DNA from 4 places in the Viridibacillus sp. FSL R5-0888 genome. Region 3 is predicted to be linked to each of the others. Evidence: riboswitches for the same ligand, from Rfam matches in the RefSeq annotation. Region 3 holds a riboswitch; each other region holds the start of a gene.
The links. A riboswitch is a leader RNA that binds a small molecule or an ion and turns the genes downstream of it on or off. The one in region 3 is predicted to bind S-adenosylmethionine.
Positions count from the first base shown of each region.

Region 1 (5,918 bases), 2.9 Mb from region 3:
TCATAACTTTCTGTTGTTGGTAATTTAAAACGTACTTCTTTCAATCCTGATTCATTTTCAGCTGCCTTTTGAAGTCCTTCACCCGACCATACATTTCCCGCAAGATGGTGATGATAGCCCCCTACTGAAATAAAAAATGCTGTATCAATAATCATCTGTTTTTCAAAACCTAATTTATTTATATAGAAATCTACGGATTCCTCTATATTTGCTATTCGCAAATGAACATGACCAATTATTGTTTCAGCTGGTAATTTCCCATCTGTTTCAAAATCAGCTAATGGAGCTAACTCTTTGAAATTAAGAGGATTACTTCCACCAGGATACTTATCCCAATCTTCACGATGACGATCCGCATATATTTCTATACCATTTCCTTCAATATCATATATATAAAACGCCTCACTATAACCGTGATCACTCGCACTATCTAACCTAGCAATTGGAATATAGCGTTCAAAGTGCGGGAAACGTGAAGATTGCTCTATCGGACTATCTATCGTTTCCTTATTACGTAGAATTTCGAAAAATTTCGTTGCAAACGCTTCTCTACTTGGTAATAAAAAAGCTGTATGGAATAAACCCGTACTTTTAGCGGGTTGTAATTTTTCCGCGGTTTTTTCTAATTCAAAAATAACGTTGTTACTGCCTTTACCACCAAATTTAGCATGTTGTGTACTTTTTTCTAAAACGACAAGACCAACTACATTTTCGTAAAATGCAATTTGACGTTCCAAATCTTTTACTTTTAAAATGACACTTCCAACTTGTGTTGCAGCATCCAATACAAATTTACCTTGTTTCCCATCAATTCTTTGTACCATCTTTATAACCTCTCTCTTTGTTATTTACCAATTATGGAATAAACGACTTCTATTAAAAAACTCTCTTTCTACATCTTCTAGAAAGAGAGTTGAGGGGGGCTAATTCAACTCTTATCTCTCATAATTGCACGCAATCATGTTGAAGTTAGCTCCTTCCTAAAAATTAGGTGTTGCTGAAACTTAAGTGGGCCATTTCCTTCAGTTTCTCAAGTAAAGAAATCCACTTAATATCCCTAGTTAACTTATTGGTTTAATTGATTTTAAAACAATTTCCATAATTAAGCAACATATATACAATTATTTTCTTCATTTAAAATGATTCTTTATAAAGTAGCATTTTGCACAATAAAAAAACTAGCAAGAGATAATTTCTTTTCTCTTGCTAGTTTAAAAGCACCTATATTTGTATTATTATTTTAAGTTCCCGGCTTTTAAATCAGCATGCCATTGTAGTAAACCTGGAATGTCTGATTCATTAATAGCACCTGATTCTTTTGCTGCTTCAACTAATGCTTCAAAGTTTGATAGGCAATAGTAAGGAACACCCACTTCCGCAAAAGCCTGTTCAGCACGTGGTAATTTATATGAATATACTGAAACGACACCAAGTACTTCAGCGCCTTCACGACGAAGTGCTTCTACTGCTGTAATGCTAGAACCACCTGTCGAAATAATATCTTCTACTACAACTACTTTTTGACCTTCAGAAAGCTTTCCTTCTGTTTGGTTACCACGACCATGGTCTTTTGGTTTTGAACGTACATATACCATAGGTAAGTCTAAAATGTCGCTTACCCATGCTGCATGTGGTATTCCCGCTGTTGCTGTACCAGCTACTACATCTGTTTCCGGGAAATTTTCTTTAATAAGCGCTGCAAGGCCGTTTGCGATTGTTGTACGTACTTTTGGAAAAGAAATTGTTAAACGTGTATCACAGTAGATTGGTGATTTAATACCTGATGCCCAAGTAAATGGATCATTCGGACTTAGCTCTACTGCTCCTACTTCTAACATACCTTGTGCTACTTCTTTTTGAATTGTCATTATTGTTGTCCTCCCCATAATTGCTGTACAGCATGGTACGCTTCAACTGGATTTTCTGCTTGTGTAATAGCACGACCTACAACGATTTGCGTCGAGCCTTCTTCGCGTGCAAAATCAGGTGTAGCAACGCGTTTTTGATCATGTGCAACACCACCAACCATACGTATACCTGGTGTTACTTTTAGGAAGCTTTCTCCACATACTTCGCTGATTGCTTTTGCTTCAAGTACAGAGCAGACAACACCATCTAAACCAGCTGATTGTGCAAGTTTGGCATAATGCATTACTGATTGATCTAAAGATAAATTGATTTGTTGCTCGTTTTGCATTTCCTCTTCAGTCGTCGAGGTTAACTGAGTTACTGCAATTAAAACTGGTCGCTTATTACCTTCCTCAGTTCCCTCTTTTAATCCTTCAAGAGCAGCCGCCATCATATTTGAACCGCCTGCAGCATGGACATTGACTAGGTCCACACCAAGTTTTGCTAAGCCCTTCATCGCTGATTTCACCGTATTTGGAATATCATGCAGTTTTAAATCTAAAAAAATGTCGTGACCTTGTGCTTTAATTTTGCGTATAATGTCTGGCCCTGCTTGTAAATAAAGCTCAAGACCCACCTTCACAAATAGTGGCTCATTGAACTGAGAAAGAAATGTCATTACTTTCTGTTCATCTGGAAAATCTAACGCGATAATAGGCTTATTATTCATTTAGCGGTGGCTCCTTCCAATTACATCTGTTAATTTGTTATAACCTAATTCATCTAGCTTTTGTGGTAATGCTTCTATAATATTTGGGCAGACGAATGGATCCACAAAGTTTGCAGTACCTACTGCTACAGCACTTGCCCCTACAGATAGGAAGTCGATAACATCCTCTGCAGTTGCAACTCCTCCCATTCCAATGATCGGAATATTAACGTTTCTGCTTACTTCATGGACCATACGAATTGCTACCGGTTTAACAGCTGGACCTGATAACCCTCCAGTACCGTTAGCAATAATCGGTTTTCCTGTTCTCGGATGCAAACGCATACCGATTAATGTATTAATCATCGTAATACCGTCTGCTCCGCCTGCTTCTACAGCTTTTGCGATTTCAGAAATATTCGTTACATTTGGTGATAATTTTACATATACAGGTACATCTGATACCGCTTTTACTGCTGCCGTTAAGTCACTTGCTGATTTCGGATCTGTACCGAATTGAATACCACCACATTTAACATTTGGACATGAAATATTCAACTCTAATGCATGTACATTTGGTGCTTTTGAAATAGCCTCTGCTACTGCTACATAATCGGCAGTTTCTGTTCCAGCCACATTAGCAATAATCGGCACATCATATTTTTCTAACCATGGAAGTTCATGTGATAAAACATGCTCTAAACCTGGATTTTGTAAGCCAATGGCATTTAACATACCCGCCGCTGTTTCAGCAACACGTGGCGTTGGGTTACCTGAGCGTGTTTCTAATGTTGTAGCTTTTATCATTATTGCACCTAGCTTTGATAGATCATAAAGCTGTGCATATTCTTGTCCAAATCCGAAGCAGCCCGAAGCTGGGATAATTGGATTTTTTAATGATAAGCCTGGTAATTCGACTTGTAATCTATTCATAGCTTCACAACTCCTCTTGGGAAGACTGGACCGTCAGAACAGATCTTCAAGTATTCTTTTTCTGTTGCATCTGTTGTATTACATACGCAAGCATAGCAAGCTCCGATGCCGCAGCCCATACGTTCTTCAAAGGAAAGGAATCCTTTTTTATCAGGATAAGTTTGCTCTAATGCCCCTAGCATCGGAGTTGGTCCACAGCTATAAAAAACATCAAATTTAGGTGCTGTTTCTTTTAATAAGTCTGTGACAAATCCTTTTGTTCCTTGACTACCATCTACTGTTACGATGTATGTGTCGTCTAAATTAGAAAATTCCTTTTCGTAAAAGACGTTGTTTTCAGATTGGAATCCTAATACGTGAATCGTACGTACTCCCTTTGCATGCAATTCTTTTGATAGCTGATACAAAGGAGGAACTCCAATACCACCACCAACTAATAGTGCTGTTTGCCCTGGTTCTACTTCTTCTACAGGGAAACCGTGTCCTAGCGGGCCAAGTACATCCACTTCTTCACCTGGTCGTTTTGCCGATAAGATTGTAGTACCACGACCTTCTGCTCGGTAAATCATTGTGAACTGCAATAGTTCATGATCAATTGATGCGATGCTAATCGGTCTTCTTAGTAAAGGTTCAAATGTATCCGTTACACGTACATGGACGAATTGACCCGGTTGTTTCATATCTAGGACAAGCTGACCTGTTAAAGTCAGCTCAAAAATATCCTCAGCAATTTGCTGTTGGCGTACAACTTGCATACGTTCTTGGTGAATCATCCTCGCACCTCCTGCTTAGGCATTTCTTCAGCTGTAAAGGTCATAGATTCGATTACTCGAAGCATCGCCTCTGCAGTATCAAGAGATGTTAAGCATGGAACCCCATTTTCTACTGATTCACGGCGGATACGGAAACCGTCACGTGCAGGTTGTTTTCCTTTTGTTAGTGTATTGACGATTAATTGAGCACCGCCATTTTGGATAACGTCTAGTAAAGTAGGACCATTTGATCCGATTTTATCAACAACACTCGCTTTTATACCTGCTTCTTCAATTGCTTTTGCAGTACCTGGTGTTGCTAAAATACTATAGCCGATATTCGTAAAGCGTCTAGCTAAAGCAATTGCTTCGTCTTTATCTTTGTCCGCTACTGTCATTAAGACTGAACCGTGATCCTTAATATCCATTCCAGCTGCTACTAGACCTTTATATAGCGCTTTTTCTAGTGTACTATCTTTCCCCATTACTTCACCTGTTGATTTCATTTCAGGTCCTAATGTAATGTCAACCCGACGCAATTTAGCAAAGCTGAATACTGGTACTTTCACGTAAACACCTTTTTGAATCGGTGCCAAACCAGTTTGGTAACCTTGTTCCACAATTGATTGACCCAGTATCGCTTTTGTTGCAATATTCGCCATCGGTAAGTTCGTAATTTTACTTAAGAACGGTACTGTGCGTGATGCACGTGGGTTTACTTCGATAACATATACTTCGTCATCAGAAATTACATACTGGATGTTCATTAAACCTTTGATTTCCAAACCTTTGGCTAAACGAGTTGTATAGTCTGTTAATGTATCAATATGTTTTTGAGACAGTTGTTGAGGTGGATATACTGCAATCGAGTCACCTGAGTGAACACCTGCACGTTCGATATGCTCCATAATACCTGGGATCAAGACGTTTTCGCCGTCACAAATCGCATCTACTTCAATTTCTGTACCAGTTAAGTATCTATCAACTAATACTGGGTGCTCTGGGCTAGCTTCAACCGCATGCTCCATGTAATACTGTAGTTCTTCTTCGTTATAAACGATTTCCATTGCGCGTCCACCTAGTACATATGATGGTCTCACTAAAACTGGGAATCCGATTCTCTTAGCAATAACAATCGCTTCTTCTGCAGAAGTAGCCGTTTTCCCCATCGGTTGTGGGATACCGATTTCGTGTAGTGCTTCCTCGAAACGGTCGCGTGATTCAGCACGGTCAATTGCATCTAGTGATGTTCCTAAAATTTTCACGCCTCTTGCTTCCAATTTATCTGCTAGGTTAATAGCTGTTTGGCCACCAAATTGTACGACAACACCTTTTGGTTGTTCAAGATCAATGATGTGCATAACATCTTCGATTGTTAATGGCTCGAAGTAAAGCTTATCAGAGATTGAGAAGTCAGTTGAAACTGTTTCTGGGTTTGAGTTAATAATGATTGCCTCGTACCCTGCTTCTTTAATCGCCCAAACAGAGTGTACTGTTGCGTAGTCAAATTCTACCCCTTGTCCGATACGAATTGGACCTGATCCAAGCACGATTACAGATTCACGATCTGACTTGATTGATTCATTTTCATCTTCGTATGTACCGTAGAAGTATGGTGTTTCTGATTCAAATTCAGCAGCACATGTATCTACCATTTTGTAAACTGGTACGATGCC
Region 1 covers NZ_JBBPAU010000001.1:3,369,014-3,374,931, forward strand. Annotated here, with positions in the region: gene MKY02_RS16890 (VOC family protein) at 1-824, opposite strand, end outside; SAM riboswitch class I at 933-1,042, opposite strand; gene pyrE (orotate phosphoribosyltransferase) at 1,236-1,868, opposite strand; gene pyrF (orotidine-5'-phosphate decarboxylase) at 1,868-2,578, opposite strand; gene MKY02_RS16905 (dihydroorotate dehydrogenase) at 2,579-3,490, opposite strand; gene MKY02_RS16910 (dihydroorotate dehydrogenase electron transfer subunit) at 3,487-4,263, opposite strand; gene carB (carbamoyl-phosphate synthase large subunit) at 4,260-5,918, opposite strand, start outside.
Region 1: it holds a riboswitch for S-adenosylmethionine, as region 3 does, so the genes downstream of both, MKY02_RS16890 (VOC family protein) here and MKY02_RS02230 (bifunctional homocysteine S-methyltransferase/methylenetetrahydrofolate reductase) in region 3, are expected to answer to the same signal.

Region 2 (5,918 bases), 460 kb from region 3:
ACAAACTAAAAATACAGCTAAGTATACAGAAGCCGTCTGTACTAGACCTTGTTTTACTGGGTGAGATATTTCAGCAGCAGCAGCTGGGTGAGGCCCTGTACCTTGTCCAGCTTCACTTGCATAAACACCACGTTTTACTCCCCATGCTATTGCAGCACCTATCATCCCACCAAAAGTAGAATCTAGACCAAACGCACTTCGAATTATTAAAGAAAGTACTTCAGGTACCTTCTCAATATTAATAACAATAATAATGGCTGCAACAAGAAGATACCCTAGTGCCATAAACGGTACGATAAAAGAAGCTACTGAAGCTATACGTTTTACGCCACCTAAAATAATAGCACCCAAAATAACACAAACGACTAAACCTGAAATCCAGTGTTCTATACCAAATGCAGTATACATCGAGTCAGCAATAGCATTTGACTGCACAGTTGGTTGTAAAAATGACATTGCTACAACTGCTGCTACCGCAAAAATCATTCCTAACCAACGCTTCCCTGTACTTTTCTCTATATAAAATGCAGGACCACCACGATAAACACCATTTCTTTTCTCTTTATATATTTGTGCTAAAGTTGATTCTACATAAGCGGTTGCAGATCCGATGAAGGCTATTACCCACATCCAGAAAATTGCACCCGGTCCACCAAATGCAATTGCAGTAGCAGTACCTGCAATATTCCCTGTCCCAACACGACCAGATAGTGCCATGGATAGTGCTTGAAAAGATGATACACCTGCTTCAGATTCTTTCCCACTGAAGATTTGTTTAAACATGTCTTTCAATAAACGGACTTGTACACCTTTTGTTAATATAGTAAATAATAATCCGACAAGTAGAATACCGTAGATCATCCACGGTCCCCATAAAATTTCATAAACACTGGTAATAATGGCTTCCATCTATTGTCCCCCATTGATCATAATAAGTTATTCCATGAATAATATATATTGCCAGTTTCTAATAAAGGAAAATTCATTCTATCGAAATAGCAATTGTTATGTATTATATATCAAAACAATAAAGTTTGGAATATCCCTTATGTGTTATATGACAATTGAAATCGGTTACAAATAAAAAAAGACGGAATTTTGTAAAATTCCGTCAAAATTTAAATGATGTATCCAACTGATTTTAATGTATTAAAGATAAAGCTCTCCATATAAGCATAAATATCTTCGCGTTCAGGTTCTTGGAACAAATCATGATAACAGGCTTTCCATTCCTTATACTGATACTCTGATAAACTTTGTTGAGAAAGCCATTTTTTACCATACGATACATCCGCTATTTTATCGTTGCCACCAGTCATTAATAAAATCGGGATATTTGGAAATACCGTTTGTTGTGATATTCCCTTCATGAAACCATGAAGTTCACGATACCAATTGACAGTTATGACATCATTATAGTAAATATCATCTTTTTCCTCTTTATAAAATTCATAGCTTCTCGTTAAGTGTTTAATATTGATTTCGTGATTGATTTTCAGATTGCCTGTCAGTTTACTTAGACCTGTTAAAGCATTTGATAACTTTGATGGTTGGTGTTTTAAATGCATCCAAGGTGATGTTATTATAATACCTGTACATTCGTATTTGAATTTTTCAACAACATGGATCCCTAATATAGCTCCTAAACCATGTCCCACAACAAATACAGGTAAGTTATATGTTAAAGCTGCTTGCATAAGTTGTTTAACAAATGTTTCGTAACTTTTAAACTCTTCACTATGCACACGTTTATGTCTACTCTCTTCACCATGTCCAGGTAAATCTCCTGAAATAACATGAATACCAGATGTTCTTAAATTTTCGATTAACCATGCATAACGACGATGATGTTCGTATGCACTATGTATAATTACAGCGACAGCTCTTGCTTGGCCATCCGTTTCCCATTTCCACATTACTATCTCACCTCATAAATTCCTACGTATATATTAACGTATTCTGACGATTTCAGTTCCATTCATAGCTTCCTTTTGTTACGATAATAATACATAATAACTTGAAATGAGGCGTTTTTCGATGATTTATCCATTTAGAGACAAAAAACCATCTATTGACCCATCCGTTTTTATCGGTGATAACGTAATTATCACTGGCGATGTTACTATTGGACCTGATTCATCTATTTTTTACAATACAGTTATTCGCGGAGATGTTTCACCTACGATTATCGGACGCAAAGTAAATATCCAAGATTTATGTTGTTTACATCAAAGTCCTGCATATCCACTTATTTTAGAAGACGATGTGACAATTGGACATCAAGTAACATTACATAGCTGTACTATAAAAAGAGGCGCTCTTGTAGGAATGGCTTCAATTATCCTAGATGGTGCTGAGATTGGCGAAGGTGCATTTATAGGTGCCGGTAGTCTCGTTTCGCAAGGTAAGAAAATTCCTCCAAACACATTAGCATTTGGACGCCCTGCAAAAGTTATTAGAGAGTTAACAGAGGAAGATAAAAAAGATATGGACCGTATTGTCAACGAGTATTACGAAAAAGGACAATATTATAAATCACTTCAAAAATAATTCAATCAAGATGCCTGAGTATCGTTTTTCAAACGAATTCTCAGGTTTTTTTAATCTCTTGCTATGAGTTTCTTCTATAATATAATAAAAAACATCCCGAACTACAATTGATTACTTAATAATCAACATGTAACTCGGGATATTTTATGTTATTGTAATTTTTCAGATTGAATTAAAGTCCAGCTTTTTCTTTTAAAACGGCAGCTTTATCTGTAGCTTCCCAAGGAACATTCAAATCTGTACGGCCGAAGTGACCATAAGCAGCTGTTTGTTTGTAGATAGGGCGACGTAAATCAAGCATTTTAATGATTCCAGCTGGGCGTAAATCAAATAATTCACGAACCCATTCAACTAAATTTGTTTCTTTTACTTTACCAGTACCGAAAGTATCGATTGCAATTGAAACCGGTTGTGCAACACCAATTGCATAAGCCAGTTGTACTTCACAACGCTCAGCAAGTTCAGCTGCTACGATATTTTTTGCAACATAACGCGCTGCATAAGCTGCAGAACGGTCAACCTTAGTCGCATCCTTACCAGAGAAAGCACCGCCACCATGACGAGCATATCCACCATAAGTATCTACAATAATTTTGCGTCCCGTTAAGCCTGCATCACCTTTTGGTCCACCTATTACAAAACGACCTGTTGGGTTGATGAAGTATTTTGTTTTCTCGTCTAGTAATTCAGTAGGTACAACTGGAGCAATTACACGTGCTTGTAAATCCTCTTTAATTTGCTCTAACGTTACTTCTGGATCATGTTGAGTTGAAATAACAATTGTATCCACACGAACTGGATGATTATTTTCATCATATTCGATTGTTACTTGTGTTTTACCATCTGGACGTAAATAAGGTAACTCGTTTGTTTTACGAACTTCAGTTAAACGTCTTGCTAATTTATGTGCCAAGCTAATAGGTAGAGGCATTAACTCAGGTGTCTCGTTACATGCATATCCAAACATTAAACCTTGGTCACCTGCACCAATTGCTTCAATATCTTCATCTGTCATTGAACCTTCGCGTGCTTCAAGTGCTTGGTCAACGCCCAATGCGATATCAGCTGATTGCTCACCGATTGCTGTTAAAACAGCTACGTTTTCGCCATCAAAGCCATATTTACCACGTGTATAACCGATTTCCATTACCGTTTCACGAACGATTTTAGGAATATCAACATAAGTTGATGTTGTAATTTCTCCTGCTACTAATACAAGACCAGTTGTAACTGTAGTTTCACACGCTACACGTGCATTCGGGTCTTTTGAAACGATTTCATCTAAAATGGCATCCGAAATTTGATCACAAATTTTATCTGGATGTCCTTCTGTTACACTCTCAGATGTAAACAGTCGACGGTTTGTCATTTGGTTTCCTCCTATTATCTGCGAGATTGCCTCGGAAATGATACGGTACTCATTACCCATGTTAGTTCTTTCCAGTAGGATTGAACGCCAAGCCGTTGCTGCCTTTAACACGAGGATTCTAGAAAGTGCCACTATATATAAATAGAACCGCATAAATTACACATACTTATAAAAAATTTAGGAATTGGTCTATTTTAAATAAAAAAACCCTTCCCCCCATTATTACTAATGAGTGGAAGGGAATAATTCATAAGCACCTTTCACTCTTATCGTTCAAGGATCAAATCCTTGCATCAGATTGAGCACCAGCGCATCACATAAAATCACAATGCAGGTTGCCGGGTTTCATAGGGCCTGACCCTCCACCAGCTCGGGATAAGAGTATCCGTTCAATTTCTCATATTAGAACATTATACCTTAGTTGTCAACACCTTTTTTATTTCTAAAAAAAAGTACAACTTTCATGAAAATTAAATGGTAATTAGTATAGATTATTTAACTAAATGTGTTATACTAATTTCCGAAATGAATTATAAATCCCCTCTAATACGAGGAATAATATAAAAAGGATGGTACGTAAAACGATGAATTCAGTAGAGATTACGAATGAACTGAAGGAATTATTGAAAGGTGATAATATTCTGGAACAACTTTCAGTACCACAATTAACAGAAAAAGCTACTTCACGCGGTGAGGCAATCCTAACTGTTGATGGTGCTGTAAGGGCAGTCACAGGAAAATATACAGGTCGTTCTCCTAAAGATAAATATATGGTTGAAGAAGATAGTTCGAAAGACAAAATTGATTGGGGTAAAGTAAACAGACCAATTTCGTCAGATATCTTCGACTCATTATACACTAAAGTAGTAAACTACTTAAAAGAAAAAGAAGAATTGTTTGTATTTAAAGGTTTTGCAGGTGCAGACCCATCATCTCGTTTAGCTATTCGTGTAGTAAATGAATACGCTTGGCATAACTTATTTGCACACCAATTATTCATTCGTCCTACTGAAGAGGAGTTAGAAACTCATGAAGCTGACTTCACAATCGTTTCTGCTCCAACTTTCAAAGCGGATCCAGCAGTAGACGGTACTGACTCAGAAACTTTCATTATCGTTTCGCTTGAAAAACGTATCATCCTAATTGGTGGAACTGAATACGCAGGAGAAATGAAAAAATCAATTTTCGGTATCATGAATTACTTATTACCACAACAAGGTATTCTTTCAATGCACTGTTCAGCAAACGTTGGTGAAGCAGGCGATGTAGCATTGTTCTTCGGATTATCTGGAACTGGTAAAACAACGTTATCTGCAGATGCAGATCGTAAACTAATCGGTGATGATGAACATGGTTGGTCTGACAACGGTGTATTCAATATCGAAGGCGGTTGCTACGCTAAAACTATCAACCTTTCTAAAGAGAAAGAACCTGAAATTTACAATGCAATTAGTTTTGGTACTGTATTAGAAAACGTAGTAGTGGATGAGGAAACACGCATACCTAACTATGATGATGTTTCGCTAACAGAAAATACTCGTGTTGCTTACCCAATCCAAAATATCGAAAATATTGTTGATCCATCTGTTGCAGGCCATCCTAAAACAATCATCTTCTTAACTGCAGATGCTTTTGGTGTATTGCCTCCAATCAGTAAGTTATCAAAAGAACAAGCAATGTATCACTTCTTAAGTGGTTTCACATCTAAACTAGCAGGTACTGAACGTGGTGTTACTTCACCTGAACCAGTATTCTCAACATGCTTCGGTTCTCCATTCCTACCACTTCCAGCAACAGTTTATGCTGAGATGTTAGGTAACAAAATCGACGAACACGAAGTAAACGTTTTCTTAGTAAACACTGGTTGGACTGGTGGCGAGTACGGTGTTGGTAACCGTATGAAACTTTCTTACACTCGTACAATGGTTCGCGCTGCAATCGATGGTAAACTAAATAACGTCTTTACTGAAAAAGATGCTATCTTCGGTTTAGAAATGCC
Region 2 covers NZ_JBBPAU010000001.1:897,925-903,842, reverse strand. Annotated here, with positions in the region: gene MKY02_RS04525 (alanine/glycine:cation symporter family protein) at 1-909, opposite strand, end outside; gene MKY02_RS04520 (alpha/beta hydrolase) at 1,119-1,916, opposite strand; gene MKY02_RS04515 (gamma carbonic anhydrase) at 2,038-2,550, shown strand; gene metK (methionine adenosyltransferase) at 2,723-3,919, opposite strand; SAM riboswitch class I at 4,183-4,301, opposite strand; gene pckA (phosphoenolpyruvate carboxykinase (ATP)) at 4,504-5,918, shown strand, end outside.
Region 2: it holds a riboswitch for S-adenosylmethionine, as region 3 does, so the genes downstream of both, metK (methionine adenosyltransferase) here and MKY02_RS02230 (bifunctional homocysteine S-methyltransferase/methylenetetrahydrofolate reductase) in region 3, are expected to answer to the same signal.

Region 3 (5,918 bases):
AAAAAGAGGACAAAGGCTTAGATATAGATTTAGTATTGATTGAAAAGAATGACTACTTAGGTGGTAAAATGCACTCAGTAGAAAAAGATGGCTTTATTTTGGAGACGGGTGCAGATTCGATTGTTGCACGTCATTCTAGTGTTATGCCATTAGTAGAAGACTTAGGGTTACAAGATGATCTTGTATATAATGGTACAGGAATTTCGTATATTTACACAAATAATACATTGCACGCGATTCCAGCAGACAGCGTTTTTGGCATTCCTACAAGTGTAGAGTCCCTTGAAAGTAGCTCATTAGTTTCAGCAGAAGGAAAAAAAGAGGCGTTAAAAGATTTAGAAATGCCTAATGAGCATTTCACAAAGAATAGCTCAATCGGTTCTTTCTTAGAGCATTTCTTAGGAAAAGAGCTTGTTGAAAAACAAATCGCTCCAGTGTTATCAGGGGTCTATTCAGGGAAGTTAGACACGCTGACAATGGCTTCAACATTACCGTATTTACTCGAGTATAAAGAGCAGTACGGAAGTATTATTAAAGGGTTTGGCGCACATAAAGAAGAATTTCAAAAAGCGGCAAATAAAAAATTCATATCCTTTAAAAATGGATTATCTTCTTTATTTACCCGTTTTGAAGAGAAGTTAGCAGACGTTACAATTCTAAAAGGCGTTTCAACAAATCATATCGAAAAAAGCGGCGACAAATATAAATTGACATTTGATAATCACGAAGCAATTGAAGCTGATTTTATCGTGTTAACAACACCACATGATGTAACTCAAAAACTATTAAAAGATCCGAATTTGGACGAGGACTTCAACGATTTTAGCAATGCCTCACTAATTACGATGTATTTAGGTTTTAATATTCCCGATAGCCAATTACCTGCAGACGGTACAGGTTTTATCGTTTCTGAAAACAGTGATGTCAAATGTAATGCTTGTACATGGACAAGTCGTAAATGGAGTCATACTTCAAAAGACGGCAAATTACTTGTGCGTTTATTTTATAAAAACTCAAACCCAGATTTTGAAGAAATGAAGCATTCAAGTAAAGAGGAATTAACTGAAATTGCTTTAGAGGATATTGCAAAAAGCTTGAATATAGAAGCAGAGCCTACTGTTGTAGAAGTGACAAAGTGGAATGATTTAATGCCAGTTTACCATCTTGGTCATGGAAAAACAGTAGAAGCTTTATCAACTAAAATGGCCACTGCATATGAAAATGTATTACTTGCAGGTTGTTCTTATTACGGTGTAGGTATTGGCCCTTGTATTAAGAACGGGAAAGAAACAGCAGAATCAATTCTAGCAAAAATACATTAAAAAACAATCAAGGTAGGTAGAAAAGAGCTAAGGGATACCAATTTCATTAGCTCTTTCTTTTTGGGGTAATTTTAATAATTTTAACGTTATGTCAAACTGCTTGAAAGTGCTAAGTGAATTGTTACTATTAAAATGAATGAGAAAAGAAGGTGGATAACATGCGGAAAAAGGGAAGTTTGATATTAGGCATTTTCTTGCTAGTAATTGGTTTAGTTTTTATTTTCTATCAGCCTATTATGGGATATTTCATTTCGAATATGTCGAAGGCAACGATTGAGCAACAAGACATAGCGTCAGCAATGAAGAATCTAGATGCGTCATTTGATTTTCAGCAAGTGGATGATTTAAATGTCAAAGATGTTGTAAAGGCACAATTCAATCAAAAAAAACTAAATGCCATTGGAGCTATTAGTGTACCTCAAGTGAATATGCGATTACCTATTTTATATGGTGTATCGAATACAAACTTAGCAATTGGTGCTGGTACGATGAAACGTGAACAAAAGATGGGAAAAGCTAATTATGCCTTAGCGGGTCATAATATGAATAATGGGAAGGCACTCTTTAGTCCTCTTACTAATGCGGAGGAAGGTATGCAAGTTTATGTAACCGACTTTAAAAAAATCTATGAATATAAAATTGATAAAATGCATATTGTACAACCGGAGCAAATTGATGTCATAAATGATTCAAATGAAAAAATGATAACGCTCGTTACATGTAATTATGATGGTTCTAAGCGACTGATTATTCAAGGTGAATTGGTTGAAATAAAAAGTTATGATAAGACATCAGCTAATAAAATTTTTGCAAATAAATAGTCATGAAGAAATGATTGTTGTTTCAACAAGTAATTGCCAAAACTCATCTTTTTTGTTTTGTAGCTAAAATATACTTATAATACAGAGTTTTGCTATAATTCTAAAAACGCTCTTGACGATATTCTTTTCTAGGGTTATGATTCTTTTAATTATTCTAACAATTAAATATATATTTCTTATCAAGAGAAGCTGAGGGACTGGCCCTTTGAAGCTTCAGCAACCAGCCATCTGGTCAGGTGCTAACTCCAGCGGATTTACAGATTGTCCGAAAAGATAAGAAGGAGCGAACATCGTAATCGTCAAGCCTTCTTATCCATAAGAAGGCTTTTTTATGTAGAAAGGAAGGGATTTTAATGGGATTACTTGAAAAATTGCAAACACAAGTGTTAACAGCTGACGGTGCGATGGGCACTTTATTATATTCTTACGGAATTGATTATTGTTATGAGGAATTAAACATTACCAAGCCTGAAGTGATTGAAAATATACACCAACAATATATAAAATCAGGCGCTGACATTATTCAGACTAATACGTATACAGCGAATGCCATTAAATTAGAACGTTATGGTTTAGAGAGCTCTGTAAAGGAGTTTAATGAATCGGCAATCGCCATTGCAAAACATGCTGCAGCACCAGGAGGCCAATTTGTCTTAGGGACAATTGGTGGTATTCGCGGTATTCGTAAAAGTGAAGCGACACTAGCTGAAATCATAGCTGCATTAGATGAGCAAGCGGGGTATCTATTAGCAGGTAATCCGGATGGTTTATTACTAGAGACGTACTATGATTTTGAGGAACTTTCATCTGTAGTGCAACATTTGAGAAAATTGACTGATGTACCAATCATCTCGCAAGTATCAATGCATGAACCAGGTATTTTACAAAATGGCTTATTATTAAATGATGCATTGCACCAATTAGAAGCTTTGGGTGCAGATATTGTTGGAGTAAATTGCCGTTTAGGCCCTCACCATACAATCCAAGCGTTTGAGGATGTAGAATTGCCATCCAAGGCATTCTTATCTGCATATCCAAATGCTAGTTTGCTAGATGTAGAAGATGGCAAAATTGTTTACGAATCAGAGGCTGATTATTTTGGCCGTGCTGGTGTTTTACTACGTGACCAAGGTGTTCGATTAATTGGAGGATGTTGTGGTACGACACCGAAGCATATAGAAGCTGTAAAAAAACGTATTGCTGACCTACCACCAATTGAAAATAAAATTGTAAAGAAGAAAAAAGTAATCGAGATTAAAGAAGCGACTCCTGATCAGCATGAGCCACTTCACGAAAAGGCGAAAAAGGAACGTACAATCATTGTAGAACTCGATACACCTCGCCACCTTGATACCACTGCCTTTATAGAGGGGGCGCAAATACTCAATGAAACAGGTGTTGATGCTGTCACTATGGCTGATAATTCATTGGCATCCCCTCGTATTAGTAACATGGCAATGGGCTCAATTTTGAAAATGCAAAATAATATTCGTTCCCTTGCTCATATTACTTGTCGTGATCGCAATCTCATCGGCTTACAATCGCATTTAATGGGTCTTGATGCATTAGGTATTAATGAGATTTTAGCAGTTACTGGAGACCCTACAAAAGTAGGTGATTTCCCAGGTGCAACTAGTGTTTATGATGTCTCAAGCCTAGAGTTACTTCAATTAATTAAACAGTTGAATGAAGGGATATCATTCTCAGGTAAACCTCTTCGTAAAAAGGCTAATTTCTCTATTGCAGCTGCATTTAATCCTAATGTACGAGTGCTTGATAGAGCCGTAAAAAGATTAGAAAAGAAAATTGAGTGTGGAGCAGATTATTTCATCACACAGCCTGTATATACGAAGGAAAAAATAATAGAGATATATGAAGCTACTAAACATTTAGAAACCCCTATTTTCATAGGAATCATGCCACTAACAGGTATCCGAAATTCAGAGTTTTTACATCATGAAGTACCAGGGATTAAGCTCTCTGATGAAGTACTTGAAAGAATGCGCGCAACGGGTAATGATAAAAATCTTGCAACTGCAGAAGGTATAGCGATTGCTAAGGAATTAATCGATACAGCCGCAGAGTTATTTAATGGTATTTATATCATTACGCCATTTACACGTTACGATATGTCAGTAGAATTGATTCATTATATTCAAGAGCTAGATCAACAGAAAGTAGGAGATCACAACTATGTTAAAACAACCAATTAAAGAACGACTCCAACAACATATTCTTATATTAGACGGTGCAATGGGGACTATGCTCCAAAATGCTAATTTAACTCCCGAGGATTTTGGTGGAGATGAATATGATGGCTGTAATGAATATTTGAATATCACACGACCTGACGTGATCGAAAATGTACACCGTGCTTATTTAGAGGCGGGTTCAGATATTATTAGTACGAATACATTTGGTGGGACTCCTGTTGTATTAAATGAATATGCATTGGGTGATCAAGCGCATGAAATTAACTTATTAGCAGTGCAAATCGCTAAAAAAGTAGCGGATGAATTGTCAACACCTGAATGGCCACGATATGTTGCTGGTGCAATGGGACCAACGACTAAAACCTTATCAGTAACTGGTGGTATTACATTTGATGAGCTATTGTATGACTTTTACGTGCAAGCTAAGGCATTAATTAACGGTGGAGCGGATTTGTTATTACTTGAAACAAGTCAAGATATGCTGAATGTTAAGGCTGGCACTTTAGGTATTAAACAAGCGTTTGAAGAGCTTGATAAAGAACTGCCTGTGATGATCTCGGGAACAATTGAACCTATGGGAACTACTCTGGCAGGGCAAAGTATTGAAGCCTTTTATATTTCAATTGAACATATTAAACCGCTATCAGTCGGGTTGAACTGTGCTACTGGACCTGAATTTATGACAGATCATTTACGCACGCTTTCAGAATTAGCAACAAGCTATGTTAGTTGTTATCCGAATGCAGGTTTACCAGATGAAGAAGGGCATTATCATGAGACTCCGGAATCATTGTCTAAAAAGCTTGAAGGTTTTGCAGATAAAGGCTGGTTGAATATTGTTGGGGGTTGTTGTGGTACCACGCCTGAGCATATTAAATCAATCCGTAAAGTAGTAGAGCATAAGCAGCCTCGTCAAATGCCTGAAACAGCGCATGGTCATGTCGTAGCAGGAATTGAACCGCTTATATATGATGATTCAATGCGCCCGTTATTTGTAGGTGAACGTACAAATGTTATTGGTTCACGAAAATTTAAGCGTTTAATTATAGAAGGTAAATTTGAAGAAGCGGCAGAAATTGCTCGTGCACAGGTGAAAAACGGTGCGCACGTTATGGATATTTGCTTAGCAAACCCTGACCGGGATGAACTTGAAGATATGAAAAACTTCATGACTGAAGTGGTAAAGAAAGTTAAAGTTCCCCTTGTAATCGATTCAACTGATGAAAAGGTAATCGAAGAAGCACTGAAATATTCCCAAGGGAAAGCAATCATTAACTCTATTAATTTAGAGGACGGAGAAGAACGTTATGATGCTGTTTTACCAATAGTGAAAAAATACGGTGCTTCTATCGTTATCGGAACAATTGATGAAAAAGGAATGGCTGTTGACCGCCATAGTAAATTGAAAGTTGCTGAACGTTCTTATGACCTGCTAGTGAATAAATGGGGAATCGCACCGGAAGATATTATTTTCGATCCTCTTGTATTCCCAGTTGGTACGGGAGATGAACAATATATAGGAGCGGCTGAAGAAACGATTGAAGGTATTCGCTTAATCAAAG
Region 3 covers NZ_JBBPAU010000001.1:436,159-442,076, forward strand. Annotated here, with positions in the region: gene MKY02_RS02220 (protoporphyrinogen oxidase) at 1-1,322, shown strand, start outside; gene MKY02_RS02225 (class A sortase) at 1,481-2,143, shown strand; SAM riboswitch class I at 2,317-2,423, shown strand; gene MKY02_RS02230 (bifunctional homocysteine S-methyltransferase/methylenetetrahydrofolate reductase) at 2,497-4,356, shown strand; gene metH (methionine synthase) at 4,337-5,918, shown strand, end outside.

Region 4 (5,918 bases), 3.5 Mb from region 3:
CACCGACAGCTATTGATGCCTCGATGACACCTTTATCAACTTCACGCATAGACGTTTCTACAAGTCTCGCAAAGAACGGAATGGCTGCTACAGATAATGAAACACTTGCCGCTACGGGACCAATTGTATCTCCAACCAGTATTTTTGTTAGCGGGAACAACGCTACTAATAGAATGATATACGGAACGGAACGAACTAGATTGACGATAAACCCTAAAATTCCGTTAAAAAAACGATTACGTAAAAATAAACCTTTGCTTGTAACAAATAGTATAATTCCAAGTGGTAAACCAATAATTAGTGAAATGCTAAGTGAAATACCAATCATCAGTAACGTTTCACCAAATGCTTTCCAAATGTCTGGAAGCATACTAATAAAGTGCTCGAAATCAAATAGCATTGTTAATCACCTCCACAAACGCACCGCGTCCTTCCATATAAGAAATAGCTCTCCCTACATTATCCGGTTGACCTTGTAGCTCCATTAAGAAAATGCCAAGAGGTTTTTCTTGAATATATTCAATTGTGCCGTGCAAGAAATTACCACGTACTTCAAAGTTTTGAATCATATCTGAAATGACGCCCTCTCCAGCTACATCTCCTTTGAATAGTACTTTCACAATTTCCCCTGTCACACCTTTAAGAATCGTTGGTGGCAGTTCAAATGATACAACGCTGCTAATAAATTCTTGTGTTAATGGCTCAACCGGATTTGCAAAAACGTCGTAAACTGCCCCTTCTTCAATGACTCTTCCTTCTTGCATAATAACCATTCGATCACAAATTTCTTTCACAACATCCATTTCGTGCGTGATAAGGATGATTGTAATATTTAGCTCACGATTGATCTTTTTTAGTAAGCGTAAAATGGAAACCGTTGTTTTTGGGTCAAGTGCTGATGTCGCTTCATCACAAAGTAGTACGGATGGATTATTTGCAAGTGCGCGGGCAATGCCGACACGTTGCTTTTGACCACCACTTAATTGTGCTGGGTAAACGTCTATTTTCTCAGATAAACCTACCATTTCAAGCAATTCTTTTACACGAGCATTAATCAGCTTCGGTGGTGTAGCCGCTGCTTTTAAAGCAAATTCAATATTTTCGCCAACCGTTTTTTGACTGATTAAGTAAAAATGTTGGAATATCATTCCGATTTTCAAACGCGCTTTACGAAGTTGTTCACCTTTTAATTTTGTTAAATCTTGACCATTTACTACGATACTGCCACTTGTTGGTCGCTCTAATAAATTGATACAACGTAGAAGCGAGCTTTTTCCTGCGCCAGAATAGCCAACAATACCGAAAACTTCACCTTCATCGATTGTCAACGATACGTTGTCTACACCCGTTACCGTACCCTTCTTGGTTTTATATACTTTTGTAAGATTCTGAATCTCGAGCATATTGTATCCCCTCAAATCTGTTTAAATTATGTAACTTCTATAGAAATACTTGGAATTTGCTGTATTAAAAAACGCTTCTTTCGGTTATCTGAAAGAAGCATCGTAAGTGTAAATTGGCGATTTATCTTCCAGAATGTACTCATTCTGTAGGAATTGGCACCTTCCCTTTGGCAGGGGGTTGCCGGACGTCATAGGGCCTATCCCTCGGTCTCTCTAGATAAAATTCAATATTCGTTTGTAAGTTATGAACTAAATATTACTGTGAAATAATGTAGATGTCAAACACTTTTTTGAAACTTTGAATTATTTCAAAATATCTTTATATAATTCAGGACGACGATCATCATATACCGGGATTCGTTGGCGAATTTCATCCACTATAGAGAAATCGACATCGATAATCGCCATTTCTTCATCTTCTCCACCAGTCCATAACACTTCACCCCAAGGTTCAATAACCATCGATTGACCGTTGAAATTTTGTTTTTTATGGCTAATTCTATTTACTGCAATAACAAAACACTGGCTTTCAATTGCACGTGCTTGTAATAACGTTTTCCAATGATCAATACGTGGCGTTGGCCATTGTGCAGAAACGAAAATTACTTTCGCTCCGTTCAATGCATGAAGACGTAACCACTCTGGAAAACGAATATCGTAGCAGATAACACCAGCTGCTGGAATATCACCCAGTTCAAAGTTATTTTGCTTATCGCCAGCTGATAAATACAAATGCTCGTCCATTAGACGGAAAAGATGCGCTTTATCATATTCGCTGACAAGCTCCCCTTTGTTGTTATATACGTACATCGTATTATAGAATTTACCATCTTTTTTCGTTGATACCGAGCCACCAACAATATGAATTTGTAATTCTTCTGAAAGCTTTTGTAGAAAATTCTTTGTGCGTTCCCCGTTCGGATCTGCAAGGTCTTCTAATTTCTCTAAAGCATAGCTAGAATTCCACATTTCGGGAAGAATTGCGAGTTCCGCCCCCTTATCAGCGGCCTCCCTGATAAACTTTTCGACGTTTGTAAAATTTTTTTCGATGTCCCCGAAGGCAACATTTAATTGTATACATGCAATTTTCATAACTCCACCACCTGTAGACATTTTCTTAAAAAGGTTATAATATTTCTCTTATTATTGCGACTATTTTATACATACGTCTATTTTATCCACAAAGTAGTTGTTGTGTATAGCGTTTTTATAAGAAAGATTTTGTGGATAACAAGTTATTAAAGAAAATAATTCAAGGGGGTTTGTTCGAAGATGGAATTTTCAACGAGATTACAACAGTTGCCGAAGCAGTTTTTCGCAACTTTAGTACAAAAAGTAGGTGCCGCAGTTGCGGAAGGTAGAGATGTCATCAATTTAGGCCAAGGAAATCCAGACCAACCAACGCCTCCTCATATTATAAAAGCTATGCAGGAAGCTGTTATTAATCCGCAAACTCATAAATACTCTCCATTCCGTGGCTTGCCAGAATTCAAGGAAGCCATTGCTGAATTTTATGCGCGAGAATACGGCGTTGAAATTGATACAGATACGGAAGTAGCCATACTTTTCGGCACAAAAATTGGTGTAGTTGAATTACCTTTAGCTATTATGAACCCTGGTGATTCAATGCTACTCCCAGACCCTGGTTATCCGGACTATTGGTCAGGCGTAGCACTAGCGGATGTCAAGTTCGATACACTTCCATTACTAGCGGAAAACAACTTCCTACCTGATTACACAACTGTGTCAGATGAGGTAAAAGCTCGTGCGAAATTAATGTATTTAAATTACCCAAACAACCCAACTGGTGCTGTTGCTAATTTATCATTTTTCGATGAAACTGTGCAGTTTGCGAAAGATCACGATATTGCAGTAATGCATGACTTTGCATATGGAGCAATTGGATTTGATAGTGAAAAACCAGTGAGCTTTTTACAAGCTGAAGGTGCTAAAGATGTCGGGGTTGAGTTGTATACTTTATCGAAAACGTATAATATGGCCGGTTGGCGGGTCGGCTTTGCCGTTGGTAACGCAAAGTTAATTGAAGCATTAAATTTAGTACAAGACCATTTATTTGTCAGCCTATTTCCTGCTGTGCAAGAGGCTGGTATTGCAGCACTTTCTAGTTCACAAGATTGTGTAACTGAGTTAGTGGCTATGTATGAAAGCCGCCGGAACGCATTAAAAGTCGCTTGCGATCGTATTGGCTGGGCAGTGACAGCTCCAAAAGGATCATTCTTTGCATGGCTTCCTGTACCAAAAGGATATACGAGTGAAACATTTGCTGATTTATTGCTAGAACAGGCTGATGTAGCAGTTGCTGCGGGTAATGGTTTTGGTGAATATGGAGAAGGGTACGTACGTGTTGGCTTACTTGTTGATGAGGACAGGCTTCATGAAGCAATAACTCGTATCTCAAAACTAAATTTATTTTAAGTATTTATAAACTGAAAAGCTAACTTATCTCATAAGTTAGCTTTTCAGTGCATGGGTTTAATAAATATATCAATAAAACAGTCACATAATCACAGATGGTTATAGATTTAACAAAGAAAATTTCCTAATAAAATGCCCAGCACACATAGCGCTGAGCATTTTTTATATTAAAAAATTACGCCTAGCTCTTTACCTACTTTTTCATAAGTCGCTAAAGCTTCGTCTAGCATTTCTTTTGTATGTGCGGCAGTTGGCATATTACGTACGCGTCCAGTGCCTTTTGGTACAGTTGGGAAGACGATTGATTTAGCGTATACGCCTTCTTCAAAGAGACGAGCAGAAAAGGCTTGAGTTAGTTTTTCGTCACCAATGATACACGGTGTAATCGGTGTTTCAGATGCGCCGATGTTAAAACCAAGTTTTTTCAGACCCGCTTTTAAATAATCGCCATTTTCCCACAGTTTATCGCAAAGTTCTGTTGAATCAATTAACATTTGAACAGCTGCAGTGATTGCAGCAACATCACCTGGTGGTAAAGCTGTTGAAAATAAAAATGGACGAGAACGTACTTTTAACCAATCAATTAAATTCTTCTTACCAGCTACGTAACCACCTACTACACCAATTGCTTTAGACAGTGTACCGATTTGGAAGTCGATCTCTTTTTCTAAACCGAAGTGCTTCACAGTACCTTTCCCTTTACCTGTTACACCTGATCCATGAGCATCATCCACATATGTAATAAGATCAAATTCTTTCGCAATTTCTACGATTTCAGGAAGTTTTGCGATATCTCCATCCATTGAAAACACACCGTCAGTGATGACCATTACTTTATTGTATAAGCCTGATTCAGTTGCTGCTTTTGCTTTGGCACGTAAATCGTCCATGTCAGAGTGATTAAAAGCAATAATTTTTGCTTTTGATAAGCGACAACCATCTATAATAGATGCGTGATTTAGTTGATCAGAAAGGATAGCATCATTTTTATCCATAACAGCCGAAATGGCTGCCATATTACAGTTGAATCCTGATTGATATGAAATGGCTGCTTCTGTACCTTTAAATTCTGCTAGTTTCTCTTCTAATTTAACGTGAAGATCGAGTGTACCATTGATTGTGCGGACTGCTCCAGCACCTACGCCGTATTTTTCGATTGCTTCTTGAGCAATTTTCTTTAATTTATCATTTGTTGCTAAGCCAAGATAGTTATTTGAAGATAGGTTGACCAAATTTTTGCCACGCACTTGAATAACTGAACCGTTCGGGCCTTCTACTGGATCTATTTCGTTGTATAAGCCTTGGTCGCGCAGTTGTTGCAAGTTGTCGTCTACGAATGTGTTCAGTACGTTTGACAAGAATATCATCCTTTCAATTTTCGATAAAAATATTGTAGCATACTTTCATCGTTATTTGTACATCTGAAAAGAACTATTACCAACAGCGATATGAAATTCATTGCAATAACTAGACATACTGTCCTTACAAGAAACACAGTTGTACACTCAGAAAAATTAGAATACTTACTTTTCTAGATTATTTTGATGGAAACAGTACATTCTATTAAGTAATTCATCATTCATAACCTCTTCTAAATTTCTCTGTTATGACTCACTCATCTTATTCTAGAGTACTAAAAAAGTGAGTAGACAATTATCTACTCACTTTCTACTTATTTCGTTAACTCTGAAAATGTTACTTGTTCTTCGCCAATACATTTCAATAATAATTTGCGGCTATACGCAAGCGAAAATTGAACAATAGGACCAAGACCAAATGCCATAAGGACAGTACCAAGACCTACAGGACCACCAAGTAACCATCCTGCTACAGCAACTGCAATTTCCATAATTGTACGGGCTTTAGTAATACTTAAACCCAGCTTGTCTACAGCTAAAAGCATCAAGCTATCACGAGGACCTGCCCCAAGATTTGCTGAGATGTACATTCCGCCACCTAAACCTATTAAAATAATACCGATTACGAAGCTAAGAAATTGTAGTGCTAAATGATCAACATCAGGCAATAACCAATTGAAGAAATCAATAAAAATACCGATACACACCATATTGATAAAGG
Region 4 covers NZ_JBBPAU010000001.1:3,945,202-3,951,119, forward strand. Annotated here, with positions in the region: gene MKY02_RS19530 (methionine ABC transporter permease) at 1-400, opposite strand, end outside; gene MKY02_RS19535 (methionine ABC transporter ATP-binding protein) at 390-1,403, opposite strand; SAM riboswitch class I at 1,522-1,627, opposite strand; gene MKY02_RS19540 (carbon-nitrogen family hydrolase) at 1,707-2,495, opposite strand; gene MKY02_RS19545 (pyridoxal phosphate-dependent aminotransferase) at 2,676-3,839, shown strand; gene MKY02_RS19550 (glycine C-acetyltransferase) at 4,007-5,206, opposite strand; gene MKY02_RS19555 (YczE/YyaS/YitT family protein) at 5,512-5,918, opposite strand, start outside.
Region 4: it holds a riboswitch for S-adenosylmethionine, as region 3 does, so the genes downstream of both, MKY02_RS19535 (methionine ABC transporter ATP-binding protein) here and MKY02_RS02230 (bifunctional homocysteine S-methyltransferase/methylenetetrahydrofolate reductase) in region 3, are expected to answer to the same signal.